Regions from separate parts of the Pseudomonas sp. LBUM1670 genome, predicted to be linked through region 3. Evidence: predicted binding sites of a transcription regulator. Region 3 holds the regulator's gene; each other region holds the start of a gene.
The links. The regulator FliA, encoded in region 3, starts transcription of late flagellar genes. The targets are predictions, from matches to a motif close to CTAAAGTTTNNNNNNNNNNNGCCGNTAA.

Region 1 (8,170 bases), 1.8 Mb from region 3:
GGCACCGCCTCCCGCCTCTTCAGCGGCGACACGCCATTGCCGAAAAGCGAAATCGAAAGCCAGTTCAAGGCGTTGTTGCAAAGCGGGTTCAGCAAACTGGATCTGGTGAGCCGGGAAGAATTTGATAGTCAGATGGTTGTGCTCGCCCGCACTCGTGCGCGGTTGGAGAGTCTCGAAGCGAAAGTCGCCGAGATGGAAGCAAAGCTCAGCCCACCAACCGAGTAACACGCAAAACTCACTGTAGTAACCCAATCCACTGTGGGAGCGAGCCTGCTCGCGATTGAAGGTCGGCACGACCTTCAGATTCACCTGTAGGAGCTGCCGCAGGCTGCGATCTTTTGATCTCATAGCCTGCAAATATCCCGGCAACGTCCTACAAAAATCACACCGCCGTCCGATTGCGTCGTCGAGTATCCGATCTCTAAGCTCATCCCTAGCTGAATGTCCAGCTCTGGGTTTGGCGACCCGGATAGCATCCAGACACATCGCGACCACGTTCGAACCAGGGAATTGCTCCCATCTCGAATTATGGCGGCTATGCGTGGGAGGCCTTCGGGTCTGCCGGTTGGGTGCGTTACCGGTTCGCCAACCCGCGCATGGCTGCCACCCTTTTCGTTTGGCGACGATCAGAGGCAGTTTTCTTCATCGCACCTCGAGAACTGCACCATGGACGACAACTATCTGATCCCACACGTCTTCACCCGCCACAAACTCCACCTCCACGCCCTCCTCCTCCAAAACCAACCCTGGTTCAGCGCCCGCGACCTAGGCCGACTCCTACGCCTCTACCTCGACGAACGCGCCGTCCGAAAACTCGACCCCGACCAACGCCAATCCGCACGAATGCTTATCCACGGCAGCATCGAAAACACACTGCTGATTAGCGAATCCGGCGTCTACGCATTACTGGTCTACCACTACTGCCCCGAATACCGAGGCCTGCGTGAGTGGCTGACTCACGAAGTCGTGCCGGCTCTCAGAGACGCCCAGCAACCGATCTCAGCCGAACGCCCGATTCTGAGCCTGCTGAACTGGCCGGAAATGTCGTTGAGTTTGCTGCACTGGAACAACCAGCCGTGGATTCGGCTGGAGGATGTACCACACGTTCTACCTGATCAGAATGAATCAAAACGTGCGGCCAATACGCCTTGGTGGAAACGAGCTTCGCGGATGCTGCAATCGTTTTAACACTCATTTTCACCGCCTATTGACTACGTTTGCCGAGCGACAGACGTAGTCCTTTTCCATAACCAAACCCAATTCCACCCGCTGTGCTTCTGACGTCCTTCTTTCATCTCAGTACGGTCCTATATCCGTGTTTTTCCACAGGGAAAAGACGGGCAGCGATTGAGTGTTGAAGCCCACCGAAACGCCCAGGCTACCCGCCTTGTTGTGCAGCACGGTCAGCGTGTCGCCTTTGGCGTCGGCATAGGGCACGACGTTGTATACCGTCTCGTCGTAATCCTTGGTCGGCCCTCGGTAAGTCTGCCAGTCCGGCAAATCTGCTTTGGCCTTGTCGTTGAACGGTGAAACCTGTTTCACCGGCGCAGCAAAACGGGCGCCCTGCTCCAGGAACGGCGTGCTGAAGTTACTGTGATACAGCGCCTGGTACTCCTTCGGATAATCGCCGTTGTTGGTCAGGGTGTCGTTAAGACTAAAGCTGACACTGCCAGGCTCGGTGACCAGTTCGGTCGCCACAGAGAAGTCGACCTTCTTGAACGCCTGCTCTTTCAACTCTCCGCGCAAACTGATGGCGTAAGGCGGCTTTTCGTCGATGTGCAAAGTGACTTTGCTTGCCGGGATATTCGCGGCGCGACCGTGCAGCGTCAGCAGTTCGCCGTTGTCCATGCCGGGATGGCCGACCCACTCGTAGCCGCAGCGGGTGACCAGCTCGTTGAAACCCTCCAGCCAACCCAATCCGCCGCGACCGTTGAGTTCGATGAAGGAAGGATTGACCACCTCCTTGACCGGGGAATCCCAACCCATGCGGACATCTCCTACAGACGCCTGTAGGACGTTCATCCCGCGAGTCGGCACCACCGAGAGTTTCATTGTGCCGTTATCGATGTCGACGATGCTGACGCCCTCCTGCCGACCACCGTGCAGTGTTCGCAGGGTCACAGAGAAGGGTTTGTCGGTTTTTACGCCGAGTTGCTGGCTGGTGATCTGCCAGTTTTGAGCGGCTTTGTCTGTGTCGAGCAGGACGTAATCCCAGGCCACGGCGTGGGAAGCAGCGGAGAGTGCACCGAGGGCAACGAAGAGTTTGAGCGGAGTCATGGCTGGAGCCTTTCTTGGAGTTGTGCCGTTTTTATAGGCTTGCTGAAACGATTCATCAAGCGTTAAAAAAGCAAAATACCTGGAAAGGTGACGCTACAGCTCGGTACCAACTCAGGAATGAGTGGGTCCCTTCGCGAGCAAGCCCGCTCCCACAGGTTCGGCGTCGTTCACACGATTGCGGATCGACGCTAACCCTGTGGGAGCGGGCTTGCTCGCGAAAGCTATTTCAAAGACGCCTCAACGAAACCGGTCAACCTCTTGGCGCAATTCCGCCGCCAGACTCTCCAGCTCTTTAGCGGTCACCGCAAGGTTCGACACCACTTCCCGCTGCTCGCTGTTGGCCAACGCAATACTTTGAAGATTGCTGCTGAGCAATGTCGCGGTGCTGCTCTGCTCCTGAGTCGCCGTGGTGATCGCCGCGAATTGCTCACCGGCAGAACGGCTTCGCTCGTCAATCCGCGCCAGTGCCAATGCGACGTTGGCGTTACGCGATAAGCCTTCCTGCATCAGCACATTGCCCTGCTCCATGGTGCTGATGGCGTTGCCGGTTTCCTGCTGGATGCTTTGAATCATCCCGGAAATCTCGTCGGTAGCCTGACGCGTACGCGAAGCCAAATTACGCACCTCATCAGCCACCACCGCAAAACCACGCCCCTGCTCACCGGCACGCGCCGCTTCAATGGCGGCGTTGAGCGCCAGCAGATTGGTCTGCTCGGCAATCGAAGTAATCACCCCGACAATGCCGCCGATTTCCTGGGAGCGTTGTCCGAGGGTGTTGATCACCGTGGCAGTGCTGTTCAGCGCACCAGCAATTTGCTCCAGGGACGAGGACGCTTCGTCCATCGATGTACGACCGATCCGGGTTTGCTGTGCGTTTTCCTGAGCCAGACGTTGAGTGCTGCCCATGTTGTCGGCAATGTTCAGCGAGGTGGCGCTGAATTGTTCCACGGCGCCGGCCATGCTGGTGATTTCCCCCGACTGCTGCTCCATGCCTTCATACGCGCCACCCGATAAACCAGACAACGCCTGGGCACGGCTGTTGACCTCTTGCGAAGCCTTGCGGATGTGTTCGACCATCGTCGACAGCGCCTGGCTCATCTGGTTGAAGGCGCGGGCCAACTGACCGATTTCGTCATTGCTCGACACGTTCAGGCGCACGCTCAGATCACCGGCGCCCAAGGCTTCGGCCTGACGCACCAGATCACCCAGCGGCGCGAGTTTGCTGCGCAGCAACCAGACAGCCGAGCCCACAGCGATCAACATCGCCAGCAGACTGCCAATCGCCAATTGAATGCCGACGCTCCAGGTCACCGCGCTGATTTCGTCTTGCGGCATGCTCGCCACGACCGACCATGGGCCGCCGTCGAAAGGCACGGCGACGCTATAAAAATCTTCGGATGTGTCGCTCCAGAAATCGCCCTTGCCCGGCGTTTTCGCCAGCGCGGCGATGGCCGGTACAGCTTTGTCCAGCGCTTGCACGCCGGCAATGGGCACCAACCATTTGCTTTGCTCGTCCAGCAGCGCCAAAGAACCGGTCTGGCCGATGCGGAAGCGTTTGAGGTTGGCAAACTGCGCGTTCTGCGCATCGGTGTAATCGAATCCTACGAACAGCACGGCAATCACCTTACCGCTGCTGTCGCGTACCGGGGTGTACTGCGTCATGTAGGAACGTTCGAACAGCAAGGCGCGACCGACGTAGCTCTGCCCCGCCATCAGGCGCGCATAGGCCGGATGGGCATGATCCAGCAACGTGCCGATGGCGCGGCTGCCGTCCTGTTTACTCAGGGACGTGCTGACCCGAATGAAGTCCTCGCCGTTGCGCACGAACACCGTCGCAACGCCTGCCGTCATTTGCTTGAACTCGTCCACTTCCTTGAAGTTGTTGTTCAGCACTTCACTGCCCAGGTGCAGGCCCGGAGTCTGCGCACCCGCCACGGCCACCGGTTCGTCCGGGTGCACGCTCAGACCTGCGCTGAAGCGCTTCTCGAAAAGGCCGGCCAGGCGCTGGGTGCTTTCACGCAACGTGCCGTGAAACGTACTCAACTGGTCGGCCAGCAATCGGGCTTCACTGGCCAGGTGCTCTTCGCGGGTCGCGAGGTTGGCCGTGTCCAGCGAGCGCAAGGCGAACAGGGTGCTGCCACTGATGACAATCGCCAGAATAACGGCGAGCGCAAGTCCAAGCTGTGAGGCGATCCGTGCACGAGGTTGAGACATGACAGCTCCTGGCCGAGTGACCGGATCTTTCTTGATCGGCTGTTCGGCAAAATTTCTAACAATGGGAATTGCGTCGAACCCCCACGAAGGTTCCATCTGCAGATTTTCGGCGGCAAACCTGAATACTTGAGTAGCCTGCCCGGATATGGCACAACGCCTCTTTTGCGGGGGCTCTATCGATTCAGCGCAAGTGCTCGACATCCGGCAACTTCATCGCCAGGGCTTCCCCTTGCAGGAAATCGCTGAGACGGCGCAAACGTTCACCTCCGGGGCGTGTTTTCGGCCAGACGAGGTAATAATTCTCACCACTGGCGACGGCGGTCGGCCACGGCAAACTCAGACGTCCCTGAGCCACATCCTCGGCCACCATCAGCAGATCGCCCATCGACACGCCATAACCCCGGGCGGCAGCAATCATCCCCAGTTCAAGCGTGTCGAACACCTGCCCGCCCTTCAGCGACACCTGATCGGTCAGCCCCATGCGTTCCAACCAGTTGCGCCAGTCTCGCCGGTCCGGCGTAGGGTGCAGCAGTTCGGCATTGGCCAGGCGCGCAACGTCCCACGGTTGATCCTTCAGAAGATTCGGCGCGCCCACTGGAATCAGCTCCTCGGGGAACAGGAAACTGGCTTCCCAGTCCGGCGGAAAATGCCCGTTGCTGAGGATCACGGCGCAATCGAACGGCTCATGGTTGAAGTCCACCGAGTCGACGTCCATCCAGGCGCTGGTCAGTTGCACCTCGTTGCCCGGTTGCAGATGGCGAAACCGGCTGAGCCGCGCCAGCAACCAACGCATGGTCAGGGTGGACGGGGCTTTCATGCGCAGAATGTCATCCTCGGCGCGCAAGGTATTGCAGGCGCGTTCGAGTGCCGTGAAGCCTTCGCGAATGCCCGGCAGGATCAGCCGCGCCGACTCAGTCAGTTGCAGATTGCGCCCGCTGCGGTGAAACAGCCGACAGGCAAAGTGCTCTTCGAGCGTACGAATGTGTCGACTGACGGCACTCTGCGTAATCGACAATTCTTCAGCGGCGCGGGTAAACGAGCTATGCCGCGCCGCCGCTTCGAATGCGCGAAGGGCATAAAGGGGAGGAAGACGACGGGACATTCGGAAAGCTCCTATAGCGCAATCGAGTCAACTTATCAGAAATTCTCCAGGATGAGTTTTATTCATGCCACCCATCCTTTTTATCCCTTTGTGCAAACCCCGCAGAGCGCCGAGAATCGACGCTTTCCTGTTCTCTTGGACCATCGAGCGTGATGACCATGCAGCATCCAGCGCATATTGAACTCTGGGCCATCCTGCGGCTGGCGGGGCCGTTGATTGCCTCGCAGTTGGCGCACATGCTGATGGTCCTCACCGACACCTTGATGATGGCGCGCCTGAGTCCGGAGGCACTGGCCGGCGGCGGGCTCGGCGCGGCAACGTATTCGTTTGTGTCGATCTTTTGCATCGGCGTCATCGCGGCGGTTGGCACCCTGGTGGCGATCCGTCAGGGTGCGGGTGATATCGTCGGCGCGGCGCGGCTGACCCAGGCCGGATTGTGGCTGGCGTGGTTGATGGCCCTGGTGGCCGGGTTGCTGCTATGGAATCTCAAACCGGTTTTGCTGCTGTTCGGCCAGACCGAAACCAACGTCCAGTCGGCCGGACAGTTCCTGCTGATCCTGCCGTTCGCACTGCCCGGTTTCCTGAGCTTCATGGCCCTGCGCGGTTTCACCAGCGCCATTGGCCGGGCGACGCCGGTGATGGTTATCAGCCTTGGCGGCGCGGTGGCCAACTTCGTCCTCAACTATGCGTTGATCACCGGGATGTTCGGCCTGCCGAAAATGGGTCTGGTGGGCATCGGTCTGGTCACGGCGATTGTCGCCAACCTTATGGCGCTGGCGTTGGCGCTGCACATTCGGCGGCATCCGGCGTACGACGCGTATCCGTTGCGCCAGGGTTTGTCGCGGTCTGACCGGCAGTATCTGAGAGAGCTGTGGCGCCTGGGCCTGCCGATTGGCGGCACCTACGCAGTGGAAGTCGGGCTGTTTGCCTTCGCCGCGCTGTGCATGGGCACCATGGGCAGTACGCAACTGGGCGCGCACCAGATCGCGCTGCAGATTGTTTCGGTGGCATTCATGATTCCGGCGGGGCTTTCCTATGCGATCACCATGCGCATCGGCCAGCATTACGGCGCCGGGCAGCTGCTGGACGCGCGACTGGCCGGACGGGTCGGGATCGCGTTTGGCGCGGCGGCAATGCTCGGCTTCGCGATGGTCTTCTGGCTGCTACCGAATCAGTTGATCGGCCTGTTCCTGGACCACAACGACCCGGCCTTCCGCCCCGTCATCGAACTGGCTGTAAGCCTGCTGGCGGTAGCGGCGTGGTTCGAGCTGTTCGACGGTACGCAAACCATCGCCATGGGTTGCATTCGCGGGCTCAAGGACGCCAAGACCACGTTCCTGGTCGGACTGGGTTGCTATTGGCTGATTGGCGTGCCTGCCGCATGGTGGATGGCCTTCCATTTGAACTGGGGACCGACGGGCGTCTGGTGGGGGTTGGCACTGGGATTGGCGTGCGCGGCGGTGAGCCTGACGCTGGCGTTTGAGTGGAAGATGAAGCGGATGATTCGGCGGGAGCCGTCATCGCCGCGTTTCGAAGTCGCCCAGCCGGATTGAGATCCCTGTGGGAGCGGGCTTGCTCCCACATTTTGTCCGTGTTTAAACCACGACTTCCAGTGCAGGCTGCTGACTACTGTCGAACCTCAAATATTCAACCAGCTCCGTCAACGGTAACGGCTTGCTGATCAGATACCCTTGCACCTGATCGCAGCCAAAGCCGCGCAACAGGTCCATCTGCTCAATCGTTTCGACACCTTCGGCGACTACCTCGAGATTGAGGTTGTGCGCCAGATTGATCATCGCGTGGACCAGTTTGCGATTCTCTTCGCGCCCCTCCATCCCGCCGACGAAACTCTTGTCGACCTTCAACAAGGCAATCGGCAGGCTGTTGAGGTGCACGAAGGAGGAGAAGCCGGTGCCGAAGTCATCGAGGGAGAAGCGCACGCCCAAGCGCCCGAGGGCATCCATGGTCTGCTTCACCAGATCGCTGCGACGCATGACCGCCGTTTCGGTCAGTTCGAATTCCAGCCATTGCGCCTCGACGCCGCGCTCGGCAATCAGCCGGCTCAGGGTCGACAACAACTGGCTGTCCTGAAACTGCCGGAACGACAGGTTGATTGCCATGTGCAATGCCGGCAAACCCAGTTCGCGCAGCGCCTGCATGTCGCGCAACGCGCGGGAAATGACCCAGTAGCCGAGCGGCACGATCAAACCGCTTTGCTCGGCCAGTGGCACGAACTCGCTCGGCGGCAGCAAGCCACGTTCGGCATGACGCCAGCGCACCAGGGCTTCGAGGCCGACGATCTGGCCGTCTTCGAGGTTCAGGCGTGGCTGGTAATGCAGTTCCAGCTCATCGCGGCGCAACGCCCGGCGCAGCTCGCTTTCGAGGTCGGCGATGCTGCGGGCATTGCGGTTGATGCGTTCGTTGAAGATGTGAAAAGTGCAGCCTTGAGTGCTCTTGGCTTGCTGCATGGCGATGTGCGCGTGCCACATCAACGGGTCGGCGCCCGCCTGGGCGCGGGCATGGGCGATGCCCAGGCTGGAACCGATCAACAGGCTTTCACCGTCGACCCAATAAGGC
Region 2 (8,170 bases), 2.9 Mb from region 3:
CGCAGATCATCAACGACCTGCCGCTGGGCCGTAACATGGAAGAGCTGATCCGTCTGGTCGACGCTCTGCAATTCCACGAAGAGCACGGCGAAGTCTGCCCTGCCAACTGGAAAAAAGGCGACAAAGGCATGACCGCTTCGACCGAAGGCGTCGCGGCTTACCTGACCGAGAACGCTGCTGCCCTGTAAGGCGCGTTCGAGGCATAAAAAAACCGGCCGTTGAGGCCGGTTTTTTTATGGGCGGGATAAACGCAGGTCCCTTGTAGGAGCGAGCTTGCTCGCGATGAACCTGAGAGCGCTACGCAGTGTCAGGCCGCCAGCGTTATCGTTGACGACCATCGCGAGCAAGCTCGCTCCTACAACAAGCGCAATCCCGTAATCGAATCGCATCCGCGACCGCAATCAATCGTTATAGTCTTCCCAGCCGCCCATCTGCTTCCAGCGATTGACGATGCCGCAGAACAGCTCTGCCGTCTTCTCGGTGTCGTAGCGAGCCGAGTGGGCCTCGCGACCGTCGAAGTCGATGTCGGCGGCCTGACAGGCTTTCGCCAGCACGGTTTGACCGTAGGCCAGACCGGCGAGGGTTGCCGTGTCGAAGCTGGAGAACGGATGGAACGGGTTGCGCTTCATGTCCAGGCGCGCAACTGCCGCGTTCAGGAAGCCCAGATCGAAACTGCTGTTGTGCCCGACCAGAATCGCCCGCTTGCAGCCGTTGGCTTTCAACGCCTTGCGGATGCCACGGAAGATATCGGTCAGCGCCGCTTCTTCACTCACCGCCATGCGCAGCGGGTGATCGAGTTTGATTCCGGTGAACTCCAGCGCAGCCGCTTCGATGTTCGCGCCTTCAAAAGGCTCGACGCGGAAGAAGTAGGTGTGATCAGGGTATACAAAACCCTTCTCATCCATGGCGATGGTGGTAGCGGCTATTTCCAGCAAGGCGTCAGTGGCAGAGTTGAAACCACCGGTTTCAACGTCGACAACGACTGGCAGGTATCCACGGAATCGAGCTGCCATCGGGTGGCGTGGACCACCTCCGCCGCCTTGACCGTCCTGTTCGTCGTCGAAATGGTCTTCACTCACGCGTGTTCCTCCAGCAGGCGCCAGCGCAGTTTTTCACCGGCGCGCAGCGGGATAACGGTCAGCTCGCCAAATGGCAGGCTGGTTGGGGCGGTCCACTCTTCGCGGACCAGGGTGATGCGATCGGTGTTCACCGGCAGGCCATAGAAGCGCGGGCCGTTAAGGCTGGCGAAGGCTTCGAGCTTGTCCAGCGCATTGCGCTGTTCGAACGCTTCGGCGTACATCTCGATCGCCGCATAAGCGGTGTAGCAACCGGCGCAACCGCAAGCGGCTTCCTTGGCGTGCTGGGCGTGCGGCGCCGAGTCGGTGCCGAGGAAGAACTTCTCGCTGCCGCTGGTGGCGGCGTCGAGCAAGGCTTCCTGGTGCGTATTGCGCTTGAGAATCGGCAGGCAATAGAAGTGCGGCCGAATCCCGCCAACCAGCATGTGGTTGCGGTTGTACAGCAAGTGATGCGCAGTGATGGTCGCGCCAACGTTGGCCGAAGCCTCGTTGACGAACTGCACGGCGTCCGCGGTGGTGATGTGTTCGAACACCACTTTGAGCGTCGGGAAACGCTCGACCACACGACGCATGTGCTCATCGATGAAGAGTTTTTCGCGGTCGAACACGTCGACATCGCCACGGGTGACTTCACCGTGAACCAACAAAGGCATCCCGACTTCGGCCATGGCCTCGAGTGCAGGGAAGATCTTGTCGATGCTGGTGACGCCAGAGTCCGAGTTGGTGGTCGCACCGGCCGGGTACAACTTGGCGGCGTGAATGAAGCCGCTGGCCTTGGCCTCACGAATTTCTTCGGGCTGGGTGCGGTCGGTCAGGTAAAGCACCATCAACGGTTCGAAACGGCTGCCGGCCGGACGTGCAGCGAGAATCCGCTGGCGATAGCCGTCGGCTTCAGCGGCGTTACGCACCGGAGGTACCAGGTTGGGCATGATGATGGCGCGACCAAAGGTGCGCGCGACATCCGCAACGGTATTGGTCAACACGGCACCATCGCGAAGATGAATGTGCCAGTCGTCGGGACGCAGCAGGGTCAGGCGGTCGGACATGAGGGGATTCCAGGCGGGTCAAACTGAGGGGAATGCTACCGGAAAAGACTCTCTCAGGCACTCGCTATCAAGTTTTGCTGGAAGCTTCCGATATCCAACAGGTATGCCGTAAACATGTGTGTGTCGGTCTTTTTGTTGTAGAAGCCAGTGGAGCCTCCCGTGCGCCAGCGTTATTTAGCCTTGCTCAGTGTGTTTGCCAGCCTTCCCGCGATGGCGCTCACTTTCCAGACCCGTCTGGAGAGCATCGAGTGGACGGTCGAAGGGGACAAGTTCGAGTGCCGCCTGACTCAACCGATCACCGATTTCGGTTCGGGTGAGTTCGTGCGTCGCGCCGGCGAGCAGGCGACGTTTCGTCTGAAAGCCTACAACTCGATGGTCGGCGGCGGCTCGGCGACCTTGCTGGCGGCCGCTGCACCCTGGCAGCCGGGGCGTGGCGACATCAATCTCGGTTCCGTGCAGATCGGCAGCGGCAATGTGCTGTTCAACAGCTCGCAGGTTCAGGCCGGGCGCTTGATCAGTGGTCTGATGGATGGGCGCAGCCCGGTCGTCCGACATTATTCGGGCGATGGCCGGGTGTCGGAAGTGCGCCTGTTGCCGGTCAAGTTCAGCAAGGCGTTTAACGATTATCAGGGCTGTGTGGCGAAACTGCTGCCGAAGAATTTCGAGCAGGTCAAACAAACGCAGATCGGCTTTCCCGGCGACGGCCTGGATCTCGACGCGCAGGCCAAGGCTCAGCTGCAGGTGATGCTGGAGTTCATGAAGGCCGATCCGACGGTCAATCACATCGAACTCGACGGCCACTCCGACAACAGTGGCAACCGCCTGACCAATCGAGACCTGTCGCGGCGTCGGGCTCTGGCGGTCATGGAGTTCTTCAAGGCCAACGGTTTTCAGGAATCGCAGATTACCGTGCGCTTTCACGGCGAGCGTTATCCGATGGCTCCCAACACCAATGCGGCCAATCGGGCGAAGAACCGTCGGGTCAACGTGCACCTCGCCCGGGTCGCGCCCACCGAGCAGCCGGCACCCCAGATAACAGCGTCGGCGAGTGCCGCGAAGACTTCCTGACCAAGCGGTCATCGTCGCTGCCTCGACATAATCTGTCGCTTCGTCGTCATAAGCTGTCGCGCCTCTGTAAATTATCCTGCATGCCCGGTAGACTTGACGGCTTTCCGTAGAACCCCGTGGAGTGATGGCATGGCGGACGTAAACAAGGTCGTTCTGGCGTATTCCGGCGGCCTGGACACTTCGGTGATCCTCAAGTGGCTGCAGGATACTTATAACTGTGAAGTCGTGACCTTCACCGCTGACCTGGGTCAGGGCGAAGAGGTCGAACCTGCACGCGCCAAGGCTCAGGCCATGGGCGTGAAAGAGATCTACATCGACGATCTGCGCGAAGAATTCGTACGCGATTTCGTTTTCCCGATGTTCCGCGCCAACACCGTTTACGAAGGCGAGTACCTGCTGGGTACTTCCATCGCTCGTCCGTTGATCGCCAAGCGCCTGATCGAAATCGCCAACGAAACCGGCGCTGACGCCATTTCCCACGGCGCCACCGGCAAAGGCAACGACCAGGTTCGTTTTGAACTGGGTGCCTACGCCCTGAAGCCAGGTGTAAAAGTGATTGCGCCGTGGCGCGAATGGGACCTGCTGTCCCGTGAAAAGCTGATGGATTACGCTGAAAAGCACAACATCCCGATCGAGCGTCACGGCAAGAAAAAATCCCCGTACTCGATGGATGCCAACCTGCTGCACATCTCCTATGAAGGCGGCGTGCTGGAAGACACCTGGACCGAGCACGAAGAAGACATGTGGAAATGGACCGTCTCCCCGGAGAACGCTCCTGACAAGGCCCAGTACCTGGAACTGACCTACCGCAACGGCGACATCGTTGCGCTGGACGGCGTCGAAATGACCCCGGCCACCGTGCTGGCGACCCTGAACCGTATCGGTGGCGAACACGGTATCGGCCGCCTCGACATCGTCGAGAACCGTTATGTGGGCATGAAGTCCCGTGGTTGCTACGAAACCCCTGGCGGCACCATCATGCTGCGCGCTCACCGTGCGATCGAGTCGATCACCCTGGACCGCGAAGTGGCTCACCTCAAAGACGAGTTGATGCCTAAATACGCCAGCCTGATCTACACCGGTTACTGGTGGAGCCCTGAGCGTCTGATGCTGCAACAGATGATCGATGCTTCCCAGGCTCACGTGAACGGCGTTGTGCGCCTGAAACTGTACAAGGGCAACGTGATCGTCACTGGCCGCAAGTCCGACGAGTCGTTGTTCGACGCCAACATCGCGACATTTGAAGAAGACGGCGGCGCCTACAACCAGGCGGATGCGGCCGGCTTCATCAAGCTGAACGCCCTGCGCATGCGTATCGCGGCGAACAAGGGTCGGAAGCTTTTCTGAGGTTTCTAGCGCCTTGATGGAATTTGTGGCCTTGTTTTCGACAGGGCCACAAATTTGAAAATAGGGGTTTTCTTTCTGACATTGCGATTCATCTTTCTTGTTTTTGTAACGCCATTCCCGCCTGCTTCCCTCCCTTGATCCTGAAAAGCTACTGACCGTTGTGAATCAGTTGGCGAGTTGATCGACGACCGTCACGTCGTGTGAGCTCACATTGTAAGCAATGCAAAACGGTGCGCCGCTGCGTTTCTTTACGTGTCTGAAAAATTTGAGCGCGCTTTCTTTCAGTAAATTCTCTGATTCGGCACTGGTGAGAAACACGACGACTTGCGTCGAATCTCCCTTGGGTAACCGAATCCTTTCCAGTAGCTCGCGGAACTCCATTTTTCTGTTCATCCATCGCGCATCAATGATGTGCAAATCCTTCAGTCGCTCGGGCAACTCGATGTGGTGCTGGACCGAGAGGTTTTCCCGTACGCCGTTCTCGCCATGCATGCCTTGAGCAACATCCGGACGCTCGGCATTGTCCATGACTTTTATGAAATGCTTTCCTTTCTCAAAATCGGACGGTGCATAGAGCGATCGATAGTTGAAGTTGAGAGTGGCGAAGAACAGGAGAAGCAAATAAAAAGGAAAGCTGATCAAAAACCAGATATAGATCTCGCGCTCCTTGTTGTCGAGGAACGGCAGAGAAACCGCTGCCGATGCTTCAGACAGTGTTGCGAATATTGCGATGACTGTCATGGGGTTGGTGATTCGTTGTTTTAGTTTGATCATGTTTTGTACTCATATAAGTTTATCTTTTCTCATTTGGTTAATGGGTAATGGTTTGGTTGTGCAGTATTGATGTTAGCTGTTGATTTATAGTTAGCCTATATCTGTTTTATGCTGGTTGGATTGTTGGGGTCCTTTTGCTGTAAGGTTTTGTGTGTATTGTTTTCAAGGAGTCGTGCGAGCCCTGAAGTTCCGCTTTTCGTGAAGGGTAGCTCAACTGTAGGCTCACGTCGGGTCACAGTTATCAATTTATTGTTTTGGTTTTCTTTTTGTAAATTGATACAAAAAATTGTTGATGAGTGGGATGTCATAAAGTAAATAAAGTTTTCAACGGGCTGATCTCGAAGATTTCTTGTAAGAATATTCCGCGTTGTTTGTAGGGAATGTCTCTCGGTGCAGGTGGCCGGGGGGGGCGGCATGCCATGGGTGAAACGACTAGGCTATTGTGCGGGCTCTAAAAATTCGAACAGCGAAAATTGGACTTGCCCATGAATAAAGTGCTGATCGTGGATGATCACCCCGTCATTCGTCTTGCGGTACGTATGCTGATGGAACGTCATGGCTACGAAGTCATTGCAGAAACAGATAATGGCGTGGATGCATTACAACTGGCTCGTGAACATATGCCGGATATTGTCATTCTGGATATAGGAATACCGAAGCTGGATGGACTGGAAGTCATTGCGCGCCTCGTCTCGGCAGCAATGCCCATGAAAGTGCTGATATTGACTTCTCAGGCGCCTGGACATTTTTCGATGCGTTGCATGCAGTCTGGTGCTGCCGGATATGTTTGCAAGCAACAGGATCTCACTGAGTTGCTCAGTGCAATAAAGGCTGTATTGTCAGGCTATAGTTATTTTCCCAATCAAGCCCTTCATACAGTGCGTTCCAGTCTGGGGAACGCCAGTGAAGCCGATATGGTGGATCGTCTGTCGGGGCGAGAAATGATGGTTTTGCAACAGTTGGCCCGAGGCAAGACCAATAAGGAAATTGCCGATGGAATGTTCCTCAGCAATAAAACCGTCAGTACTTACAAGACTCGCCTGTTATTGAAACTCAATGCGCGATCCCTGGTGGATTTGATCGAGCTGGCTCAACGCAATGGGCTGGTGTGACTGCACCCGCGCTTCACGGGGCTTGGTAAATGGGCGTTTTCGAGGTTTCGCACTTAAAAAAAGCCTCCGTTTCGGGAGGCTTTCAGGTGTCATAGGTCAAAATCGTAATCGGCCAACTGTTTTTGCAGTCGGCGCTCCTCCAGCAGGTTGTCGATCGTGCGGCGTTTGTTCAGGTTGGTTTTTGCCACTTCAACCACCGGTTCCGCGTCATCGGCCTCAACGGGTGTGAAGTCGTCTTCTACGTCCAATTGCTCTTTGCCAGTGCTCATAAGGTTAACTCCAGGCGAAGACTGCCTTTGGCGCCCCTTATAGCGACAATCGCTCTGCGGGTAAAAAAGATTTTTTCAATCGATAAATCAAAAAACCTAATAGTGCCTCAATCGTCCGAAGTCTTGTGTTTGTATTCGCACAGGTCTTCGATCCGGCAACTGCCGCAGCGGGGCTTGCGGGCCAGGCAGACGTAACGTCCGTGAAGAATCAGCCAGTGGTGGGAATCGAGCAGGTATTCCCTGGGCACAAACTTCATCAGTTTTTTCTCGACCTCGACCACGTTTTTACCCGGCGCAATGCCGGTACGATTACTGACCCGAAAAATGTGGGTATCCACGGCCATCGTCAGTTGGCGGAAGGCTGTGTTGAGCACCACGTTGGCGGTTTTACGGCCAACGCCGGGTAGCGCTTCCAGCTCCTCGCGGGTCTGTGGTACTTCGCCTCCATGGCGTTCCACCAGCAAGCGACAGGTCTCGATTACGTTTTTTGCCTTGCTGTTGAACAAGCCGATGGTCTTGATGTACTCCGATAATCCTTCGACACCCAAGGCATAGATGGAGGCCGGCGTATTCGCCACCGGATAGAGCCTGGCAGTGGCCTTGTTTACGCCGACATCGGTCGATTGCGCTGAGAGAATTACGGAGATCAGCAATTCGAAGGGCGAGGAGTAGGCCAGTTCGGTCTTCGGTTCCGGGTTGTCTTCATGCAGCCTGCGGAAAATTTCCAGACGTTTTGCAGCATTCATGGGCAGTGCGTTTCCTCGAAAAGCGGTCAGTGTGAGGGATTCGGGCGAGGCCATGCCTGCCACGCAGCGATCACCAGCCCCAACAGAATGAATCCTCCGGGGGCGAGAGTGGCCAGGTGCAGGCCTCCATTGCCGATGAGTTCGCGCAGCAGGGCCAAGCCCACCATCAGCGCGCCGAACAGGCCACACAGGCGAAGACGGTCACGCAATGCGCTCTGAAAGAAGCCCGTGTGGTCAAGAACGACACATTGCAAGGCGATCAGCCCGGCATAGATTCCCACCTGCTGGTGCCATTTGAGTGACCAGAGTTGTGCGGCTATTTCCGCACAACTGGTCAGCGTGGCAGCCAGCAAAATGCCGGCAAACAATCGGGCGGACGGGACAAGTCGTGGTCGCAGGGCCGCCATGCCGACGCCGTAAGCACTGATCACCACCATAAACATCAACCACAGGCCCAGCGCGGTCATCCATGAGTCGGTGGCGCCGATCAGCGGTGCGAGCATCAGCGAGTTCTGCAGCGTCGATGACTTATTCATGGGGACTGTTCCCGATCAACTGGTGCCGATGTTCATCGAAGTAGCGCAAGGCGTCGTGGATGGCGTTGATTACGGCTCTTGAAGTGATGGTCGCCCCTGCGATCTGGTCGAACTGGCCCTGATCCTTTTTCAACGCCCAGCCGTTGTCGGCCGGTTCGCTTCGCGACTTGCCGGCAAAGTCATTGAGCCAGGCGTT
Region 3 (8,170 bases):
GCGCGACAGGTCGAGGTGGAAGATCTCGTTGACGCTCACCAGCGGGAACGCAAACGCCTGGTTGCCAAGCATGACCATCAGCGTCGGCATGATCGCCAGGGTCAACGGCACCTTGATGACGATCTTCGAGCCCTTGCCCTTGGTCGAGTAGATGTTGATGGTGCCGTTGAGCTGGGCGATCTTGGTTTTCACCACGTCCATGCCCACGCCACGACCCGACACGTCGGAGATCTCGGTTTTGGTCGAGAAACCCGGCGCAAAGATCAGGTTGAAGCAGTCGGACTCGCTGAGACGGTCCGCCGCATCCTTGTCCATCAAACCTTTTTTGACCGCGATGCCGCGCAACACGTCAGCGTCCATGCCCTTGCCGTCATCGGAGATGGACAGCAGGATGTGGTCGCCTTCCTGTTCGGCGGAAAGAATCACTTTGCCGCTACGCGGCTTGCCCATCGCTTCGCGATCGGCCGGCTCTTCGATGCCGTGGTCGACCGAGTTGCGCACCAAGTGGACCAGCGGGTCGGCCAGGGCCTCGACGAGGTTCTTGTCGAGGTCGGTTTCTTCGCCGACCAGCTCCAGGTTGATCTCTTTCTTGAGCTGGCGAGCCAGGTCGCGAACCAGGCGCGGGAAGCGCCCGAAGACTTTCTTGATCGGTTGCATCCGGGTCTTCATGACCGCGGTTTGCAGGTCGGCCGTGACCACGTCGAGGTTCGACACGGCCTTGGACATGGCTTCATCGGCGCTGTTGGCGCCCAGGCGAACCAGGCGGTTACGCACCAATACCAATTCGCCGACCATGTTCATGATTTCATCGAGACGCGCGGTGTCGACCCGCACGGTGGTCTCGGCTTCGCTGGCCGGTTTTTCCGCAGGTGGCGCGGCCGGTGCACGGGCAGGCGCCGGTGCAGCGGCGGCAGGCTTCGGTGTTTCGGCTTTTGGCTCGGGCGCCTTGGCGACAAGTGCCGGGGCTTTGGCGACGGGCGCCGCTACCGAAGAAGCGGCAGAACCGGTGCCGACTTCAGTGAACTTGCCTTTACCGTGCAATTCGTCGAGCAGCGATTCGAACTCGTGATCCGAGATCAGATCGCTGCCAGCCGCTTTGGCGATGGGCGCAGCGGCGACCGGGACCGAAGCGATCGCCGATTCCAGCGCGTCGACGGCAAAGTTGCCCTTGCCGTGCAACTGATCGAGCAGGGCTTCGAACTCGTCGTCGGTAATGTCGGAGCTGTCGCCTGGCGCTTTCGGGGCAGCCGGTGCTGCGGGCGCGGCGATCGCGTCGACGGCGAACTGGCCTTTGCCGTGCAGTTGATCGAGCAACGACTCGAATTCTGCATCGGTGATTTCGTCGCTGGCCGCATTGGAAGCTGCAACCGGAGCAGCCGCCGGCGCCTCGGCCTGAGCCTTGACGGCGTTCAGCGAGTCCAGCAGTTGTTCGAATTCGCTATCGGTGATGTCGCCCGAATCGGCTTCGGCAGCCGGCTCTTCCACCACTTCAGCCACAGGCGCGGCTGGATCGGCGGTTTGCGGCTCGGCCAGACGGGCCAGGGCCGCAAGCAATTCAGGCGTGGCAGCCGTGATCGGGCTGCGTTCGCGGACTTCGCTGAACATGCTGTTCACCGCGTCCAGCGCTTCGAGAACCACGTCCATCAATTCCGAGTCGACGCGACGTTCACCCTTGCGAAGGATGTCGAACACGTTCTCGGCGATGTGACAGCACTCCACCAGCTCGTTGAGCTGGAGGAAGCCGGCGCCCCCTTTTACAGTGTGAAAACCGCGAAAAATTGCATTGAGCAAGTCCGCATCATCCGGTCGGCTTTCAAGCTCGACCAGCTGTTCGGACAGGTGCTCAAGAATCTCGCCGGCCTCAACCAGGAAATCCTGAAGGATCTCTTCATCGGCGCCGAAGCTCATTAAGGGTGTGCTCCTAACAGGTTTAAAAACCTAAAATACCTAGAATTCTAAAACCCTAGGCTGGATAGCAAATCGTCCACATCGTCCTGACCGGACACAACGTCTTCTCTTTTATCGGCATGAATCTGCGGACCTTCACCCTGAGAGAGATGTTTTTGCGGATCTTTTTCAGCAAGCATCGCTTCACGGTCATGTTCGATGCCCGCAAAGCGGTCCACCTGACTGGCCATGAGCACGAGCTTGAGCAGGTTGCTTTCAACTTCAGTAACCAATTGGGTCACACGCTTGATCACCTGACCTGTGAGGTCCTGGTAATCCTGAGCGAGCAGAATGTCGTTGAGGTTGCTCGACACCGCGCGATTGTCCGCGCTGCTGCGTGCCAGGAAACCGTCGACACGCCGTGCCAGTTCGCGGAACTCCTCGGCCCCGACTTCGCGACGCATGAACCGCCCCCAGTCCGTGCTCAGCGCCTGGGCTTCATCGCTCAGGCTGTTGACCAGCGGCGTGGAGTTTTCGACCAGATCCATGGTGCGGTTGGCGGCAGCTTCGGTCAGTTTCACAACGTAACCCAGACGCTCGGTGGCATCCGTGATCTGCGACACTTCCTCGGCTTGCGGCATGTGCGGGTCAATCTGGAAATTGACGATCGCGCTGTGCAGCTCGCGGGTGAGCTTGCCCACTTCCTGATACAGGCCGCGGTCACGGGTCTGATTGAGCTCATGGATCAGTTGTACAGCGTCGCCGAACTTGCCTTTTTCAAGGCTTTCGACCAGTTCGACCGCGTGTTTTTTCAGGGTCGATTCAAAATCGCCCTGTGAAGATTCGTTTTGGTCCATAGCTCCCCCCGTGGCGCAGTTTCTCAACCGATGCGTTCGAAAATCTTCTCGATTTTTTCTTTCAACGCCTGGGCCGTGAAGGGTTTGACCACATAGCCGTTAACACCGGCCTGGGCCGCTTCGATGATCTGCTCGCGCTTGGCTTCAGCGGTCACCATCAACACCGGCAGGTGCTTGAGCTTTTCATCGGCGCGCACGTGACGCAGCAGATCGATACCGGTCATGCCAGGCATGTTCCAGTCCGTTACCAGAAAGTCGATGCTTCCGCTGTTGAGAACCGGAATGGCAGTAGTGCCATCGTCGGCCTCGACCGTGTTGGTGAACCCAAGGTCACGCAACAGGTTTTTTATGATCCGCCGCATCGTTGAGAAGTCATCAACGATGAGGATTTTCATGTTCTTGTCCAATTCGACCTCCAAGCAGTCTTAAACGCGCCCAGCACCTGGACGCGCCATTTCATTCAATCCGGCAAAGCACTCTATGACTGTCTGGAGCACAACAGATCGAAACCGGCGCAGTTCAACACCACACCAACCACGTTCGCAGTGTCCCCACACTGCCTTCAGCGCGCTCGCCACTCCCCCAAACGCCCCCGCAAACGGGCCGCGCACTGGCTGTGTAACTGGCTTACCCGAGATTCGCTGACCCCCAGGACCTCACCGATTTCCTTGAGATTCAACTCTTCGTCGTAGTACAGCGCCAACACCAGTCGCTCACGCTCCGGCAAATTGGCAATCGCGTCCGCCAGCGCCGCCTGGAAGCGTTCATCTTCCAGATCGCGTGACGGCTCGAGATGAGCACTCGCGCCATCCTCGTGCAGCCCTTCGTGTTCGCCGTCCTGCAACAGATCGTCGAAACTGAATAACCGGCTGCCCAGGGTGTCGTTCAAAATCCCGTAGTAATCGTCGAGACTCAATTGGAGTTCGGCCGCAACTTCGTGATCTTTAGCGTCACGACCGGTTTTAGCTTCAATCGAGCGAATTGCGTCGCTGACCATGCGGGTATTGCGGTGGACCGAACGTGGCGCCCAGTCCCCCTTGCGGACTTCATCGAGCATCGCGCCGCGGATTCGAATGCCCGCGTACGTCTCGAAACTCGCGCCTTTGCTGGCGTCGTATTTGGTCGATACTTCAAGCAAGCCGATCATGCCGGCCTGGATCAGGTCTTCGACCTGGACACTGGCCGGCAGACGCGCCAGCAAGTGGTAAGCAATGCGTTTGACCAGTGGCGCGTAACGCTCGATCAGCTCGTACTGCGCGTCACGTGCCGACTTCTTGTAAAGGTTGTAACCGCTGGCTGTCATAGCACGGGACCTGCCGTTTGTTGCACGAGGCGCTCGACAAAAAACTCCAGGTGCCCACGCGGGTTGGCGGGCAGCGGCCAGGTATCGACCTTTTGTGCGATGGCCTTGAAGGCCAGGGAACACTTGGAACGCGGGAAAGCTTCATAAACCGCGCGCTGCTTCTGAACGGCCTTGCGCACGCATTCGTCGTACGGCACCGCACCGACGTATTGTAAGGCGACGTCGAGGAAGCGATCCGTGACCTTGGTCAATTTGGCGAACAGGTTGCGACCTTCCTGCGGGCTCTGGGCCATGTTGGCCAGGACGCGGAAGCGGTTCATGCCGTAGTCGCGGTTCAGCAGTTTGATCAGCGCGTAGGCATCGGTGATCGAGGTCGGCTCGTCGCAGACCACCAGCAAGACTTCTTGCGCGGCGCGAACGAAACTGACGACCGAATCACCAATACCCGCGGCGGTGTCGATCACCAGGACGTCGAGGTTGTCGCCGATATCGCTGAACGCCTGGATCAGGCCGGCGTGCTGTGCCGGGCTCAGATGCACCATGCTCTGAGTGCCGGACGCCGCCGGGACGATGCGGATGCCGCCTGGCCCCTGCAACAACACGTCGCGCAGCTCACAGCGGCCTTCGATCACGTCGGCCAGGGTACGTTTGGGTGTCAGTCCCAGCAGGACGTCGACGTTCGCCAGCCCCAGATCGGCGTCCAGCAGCATGACGCGCCGGCCGAGCTCAGCTAGAGCCAGGGACAAGTTCACTGACACGTTAGTCTTCCCGACGCCACCTTTGCCGCCGGTCACCGCGATCACCTGTACGGGATGCATGCTGCCCATGTTATTTCTTTACCTTGTCTTGCATAGACGGAGGCCACATTACTGGCTGCGCGTTCATCAACTGAACAATGCATGGCAGACCATCGATGTAGGTACAAAAACTATTCATTAATACCTCAGCTGACCTGCTTGGTCGGGCTGTGGTAAATATCAGCGAACATGTCAGCCATGGCTTCTTCGCTGGGTTCATCCTGCATTTGCACACTGACGGCGCGGCTGACCAGCTGATGACGACGCGGCAGATGCAAATCATCCGGAATCCGCGGTCCATCGGTCAGGTAAGCCACCGGCAACTCATGGCTGATTGCCAGGCTCAACACCTCGCCCAGACTTGCCGTTTCATCCAGTTTAGTCAGGATGCAGCCAGCGAGCCCGCAGCGCTTGTAACTGTGATAAGCGGCGGTTAGAACCTGTTTCTGGCTGGTGGTTGCCAGAACCAGATAGTTTTTTGATTTGATGCCACGACCGGCCAGGCTTTCGAGCTGCATGCGCAGTGCCGGATCGCTGGCCTGAAGACCTGCGGTATCGATCAGCACCACGCGTTTGCGCAGCAAAGGGTCCAGCGCCTGCACCAGGGACTGGCCCGGGTCGACGTGCGTTACCGACACGTTGAGGATCCGGCCGAGCGTCTTGAGTTGTTCCTGAGCGCCGATACGGTAGCTGTCCATGCTCACCAGCGCGATGTTTTGCGCACCATACTTAAGCACGTAACGGGCCGCGAGCTTGGCCAGGGTGGTGGTCTTGCCCATGCCGGCAGGACCGACCATGGCAATCACACCACCCTCTTCCAGCGGCTCGATTTCCGGTGTGGCGATCATCCGCGCCAGGTGCGCCAGCAACATGCGCCAGGCCTGACGAGGTTCTTCAATGTCGGTAATCAGTTCCAGCAGATCGCGGGACAACGGGCCGGACAAACCGATGCGCTGCAAGCGACGCCAAAGATTGGCCTGGGCCGGACGGCTGCCTTGCAGCTGGTTCCAGGCCAGGGAGCCGAGTTGTACTTCCATCAGCTCGCGCAGGCTGTTGAGTTCGAAACGCATCGAATCGAAAGCCCGCGGATCGACACCGCCGGTGGCTGGCGCAGGGGCCGGCGCTGCACGACGGGGTTCGGTGTAAGTCGGTTCGATCAGCGGTTCGGCGGCGGTCAGCGGCAGACCGGCGAACAACTGGCGATTGGTGGCCTTGTCGCTCTCGCCTTCGCTACGCAGGCTCAGTTCGGCCTGGGCGGTCACGATCCGCGACTGGGTCTTGCGCAGCTCGTCCTCGAGTTCCATGTTCGGAACACGCGGGGCCAGTGCCGACAGTTTGTAATCGAGGGCGGCCGTCAGCTCGACACCGCCGGCGATCCGGCGGTTGCCAATGATGGCGGCATCAGCGCCCAGCTCATCACGAACCAGCTTCATGGCCTGACGCATATCGGCGGCGAAAAAACGCTTAACTTGCATAAACCACTACCTCAGCCGTTGGGCCCTACAGTCGCAACGATGGTCACTTGCTTGTTGTCAGGGATTTCCTGGTAAGCCAACACATGCAAACCCGGGACTGCCAGTCGGCCAAATCGCGACAGCATCGCGCGAACCGGACCGGCCACCAGCAGAATCACCGGTTGACCTTGCATTTCCTGACGCTGCGCCGCTTCGATCAACGAGCGTTGCAGTTTTTCGGCCATGCTTGGCTCCAGCAGAACGCCCTCTTCCGAGCCTTGTCCTGCCTTCTGAAGACTATTGAGCAATATTTGTTCCAACCTTGGCTCAAGAGTGATAACTGGTAGCTCCGACTCAGTCCCTACAATGCTTTGGACGATTGCACGGGATACGCCGACGCGCACAGCGGCCACCAGAGCGGCAGTATCTTGACTCTTGGCGGCATTGTTCGCGATTGCCTCGGCGATGCTGCGAATGTCCCGCACGGGCACCTGTTCGGCCAGCAACGCCTGGAGAACCTTGAGCAACTGCGACAACGACACCACGCCCGGCACCAGTTCCTCGGCCAGTTTAGGCGAGCTTTTGGCCAGCAATTGCATGAGTTGCTGCACTTCTTCGTGGCCGATCAGCTCACTGGAGTGTTTGTACAGAATCTGGTTCAAGTGAGTTGCCACTACTGTACTGGCATCGACCACCGTGTAACCAAGGGATTGCGCCTGCGCACGCTGGCTGATTTCGATCCAGACCGCTTCCAGCCCGAAAGCCGGATCTTTGGCGGTGATGCCGTTGAGCGAACCGTAGACCTGACCCGGATTAATCGCCAACTCCCGATCCGGATAAATCTCCGCTTCGGCCAGGATCACCCCCATCAGGGTCAGTCGATAGGCACTTGGCGCGAGGTCGAGGTTGTCACGGATATGCACAGTCGGCATCAGGAAACCCAGATCCTGGGACAGCTTCTTGCGCACGCCCTTGATCCGCGCCAGCAACTGACCACCCTGATTGCGATCCACCAGCGGAATCAGGCGATAACCGACCTCCAGACCAATCATGTCGATCGGCGTCACATCGTCCCAGCCAAGCTCCTTGGTTTCCTGCGCGCGAGCGGGCGATGGCAGCAGCTCCTGCTGACGCTTGACCTCTTGCAGGGCCTGAACCTTGACGACGTTCTGCTTCTTCCAGAACAGGTACGCGCCACCGGCCGCGAGGGCCGCCATGCTCAGAAAGGAGAAGTGCGGCATGCCGGGCACCAGGCCCATCACCGCCATCAAACCCGCCGCGACAGCCAGCGCCTTGGGTGAGGCGAACATCTGGCGATTGATCTGTTTGCCCATGTCTTCCGAACCGGAAGCACGGGTCACCATGATCGCGGCGGCAGTGGACAACAGCAGTGATGGCAATTGCGCCACCAAACCGTCACCGATGGTCAGCAGCGCGTAAACCTTGCCGGCATCGCCGAAGGTCATGCCATGCTGGAAGATACCGACCGCCATACCGCCGATCAGGTTGATGAACAGAATCAGCAAACCGGCGATGGCGTCACCGCGCACGAATTTGCTGGCACCGTCCATGGAACCGTAGAACTCGGCCTCCTGGGCCACTTCCATCCGGCGCATTTTTGCCTGGTTCTGATCGATCAGGCCGGCGTTCAAATCGGCGTCGATCGCCATTTGTTTACCGGGCATTGCATCGAGGGTGAAACGCGCGCTCACCTCGGAAATCCGCCCGGCACCCTTGGTCACCACGACAAAGTTGATGATCATCAAAATCGCGAAGACCACGATACCGACCACGTAGTTGCCGCCGATCACCACCTCGCCAAAGGCCTGGATCACCTTACCGGCAGCGGCATGGCCGTCCTGGCCATGGAGC

Region 1: a site for FliA is predicted at 4,595-4,622, ahead of ACA073_RS25670 (methyl-accepting chemotaxis protein). Genes of this name have one in related genera too.
Region 2: a site for FliA is predicted at 2,189-2,216, ahead of ACA073_RS20865 (flagellar protein MotY). Genes of this name have one in related genera too.

Annotation. Positions count from the first base shown of each region.
Region 1 is NZ_CP166783.1:5,593,780-5,601,949, forward strand. Features, by position in the region: gene ACA073_RS25655 (accessory factor UbiK family protein) at 1-225, shown strand, start outside; gene ACA073_RS25660 (BRO-N domain-containing protein) at 667-1,188, shown strand; partial or broken gene ACA073_RS25665 (aldose 1-epimerase family protein) at 1,312-2,277, opposite strand; gene ACA073_RS25670 (methyl-accepting chemotaxis protein) at 2,515-4,491, opposite strand; gene ACA073_RS25675 (LysR substrate-binding domain-containing protein) at 4,673-5,593, opposite strand; gene ACA073_RS25680 (NorM family multidrug efflux MATE transporter) at 5,752-7,146, shown strand; gene ACA073_RS25685 (putative bifunctional diguanylate cyclase/phosphodiesterase) at 7,189-8,170, opposite strand, start outside.
Region 2 is NZ_CP166783.1:4,576,326-4,584,495, reverse strand. Features, by position in the region: gene ACA073_RS20880 (peroxiredoxin) at 1-188, shown strand, start outside; gene rnt (ribonuclease T) at 402-1,079, opposite strand; gene pyrC (dihydroorotase) at 1,076-2,122, opposite strand; gene ACA073_RS20865 (flagellar protein MotY) at 2,282-3,190, shown strand; gene ACA073_RS20860 (argininosuccinate synthase) at 3,320-4,537, shown strand; gene ACA073_RS20855 (hypothetical protein) at 4,703-5,311, opposite strand; gene ACA073_RS20850 (response regulator transcription factor) at 5,797-6,423, shown strand; gene ACA073_RS20845 (PA3496 family putative envelope integrity protein) at 6,513-6,692, opposite strand; gene nth (endonuclease III) at 6,800-7,438, opposite strand; gene ACA073_RS20835 (Rnf-Nqr domain containing protein) at 7,465-7,974, opposite strand; gene ACA073_RS20830 (RnfABCDGE type electron transport complex subunit G) at 7,967-8,170, opposite strand, start outside.
Region 3 is NZ_CP166783.1:1,662,020-1,670,189, reverse strand. Features, by position in the region: gene ACA073_RS07625 (chemotaxis protein CheA) at 1-1,908, opposite strand, end outside; gene ACA073_RS07620 (protein phosphatase CheZ) at 1,956-2,744, opposite strand; gene ACA073_RS07615 (chemotaxis response regulator CheY) at 2,768-3,139, opposite strand; gene fliA (RNA polymerase sigma factor FliA) at 3,307-4,047, opposite strand; gene fleN (flagellar synthesis regulator FleN) at 4,044-4,874, opposite strand; gene flhF (flagellar biosynthesis GTPase FlhF) at 4,991-6,319, opposite strand; gene flhA (flagellar biosynthesis protein FlhA) at 6,331-8,170, opposite strand, start outside.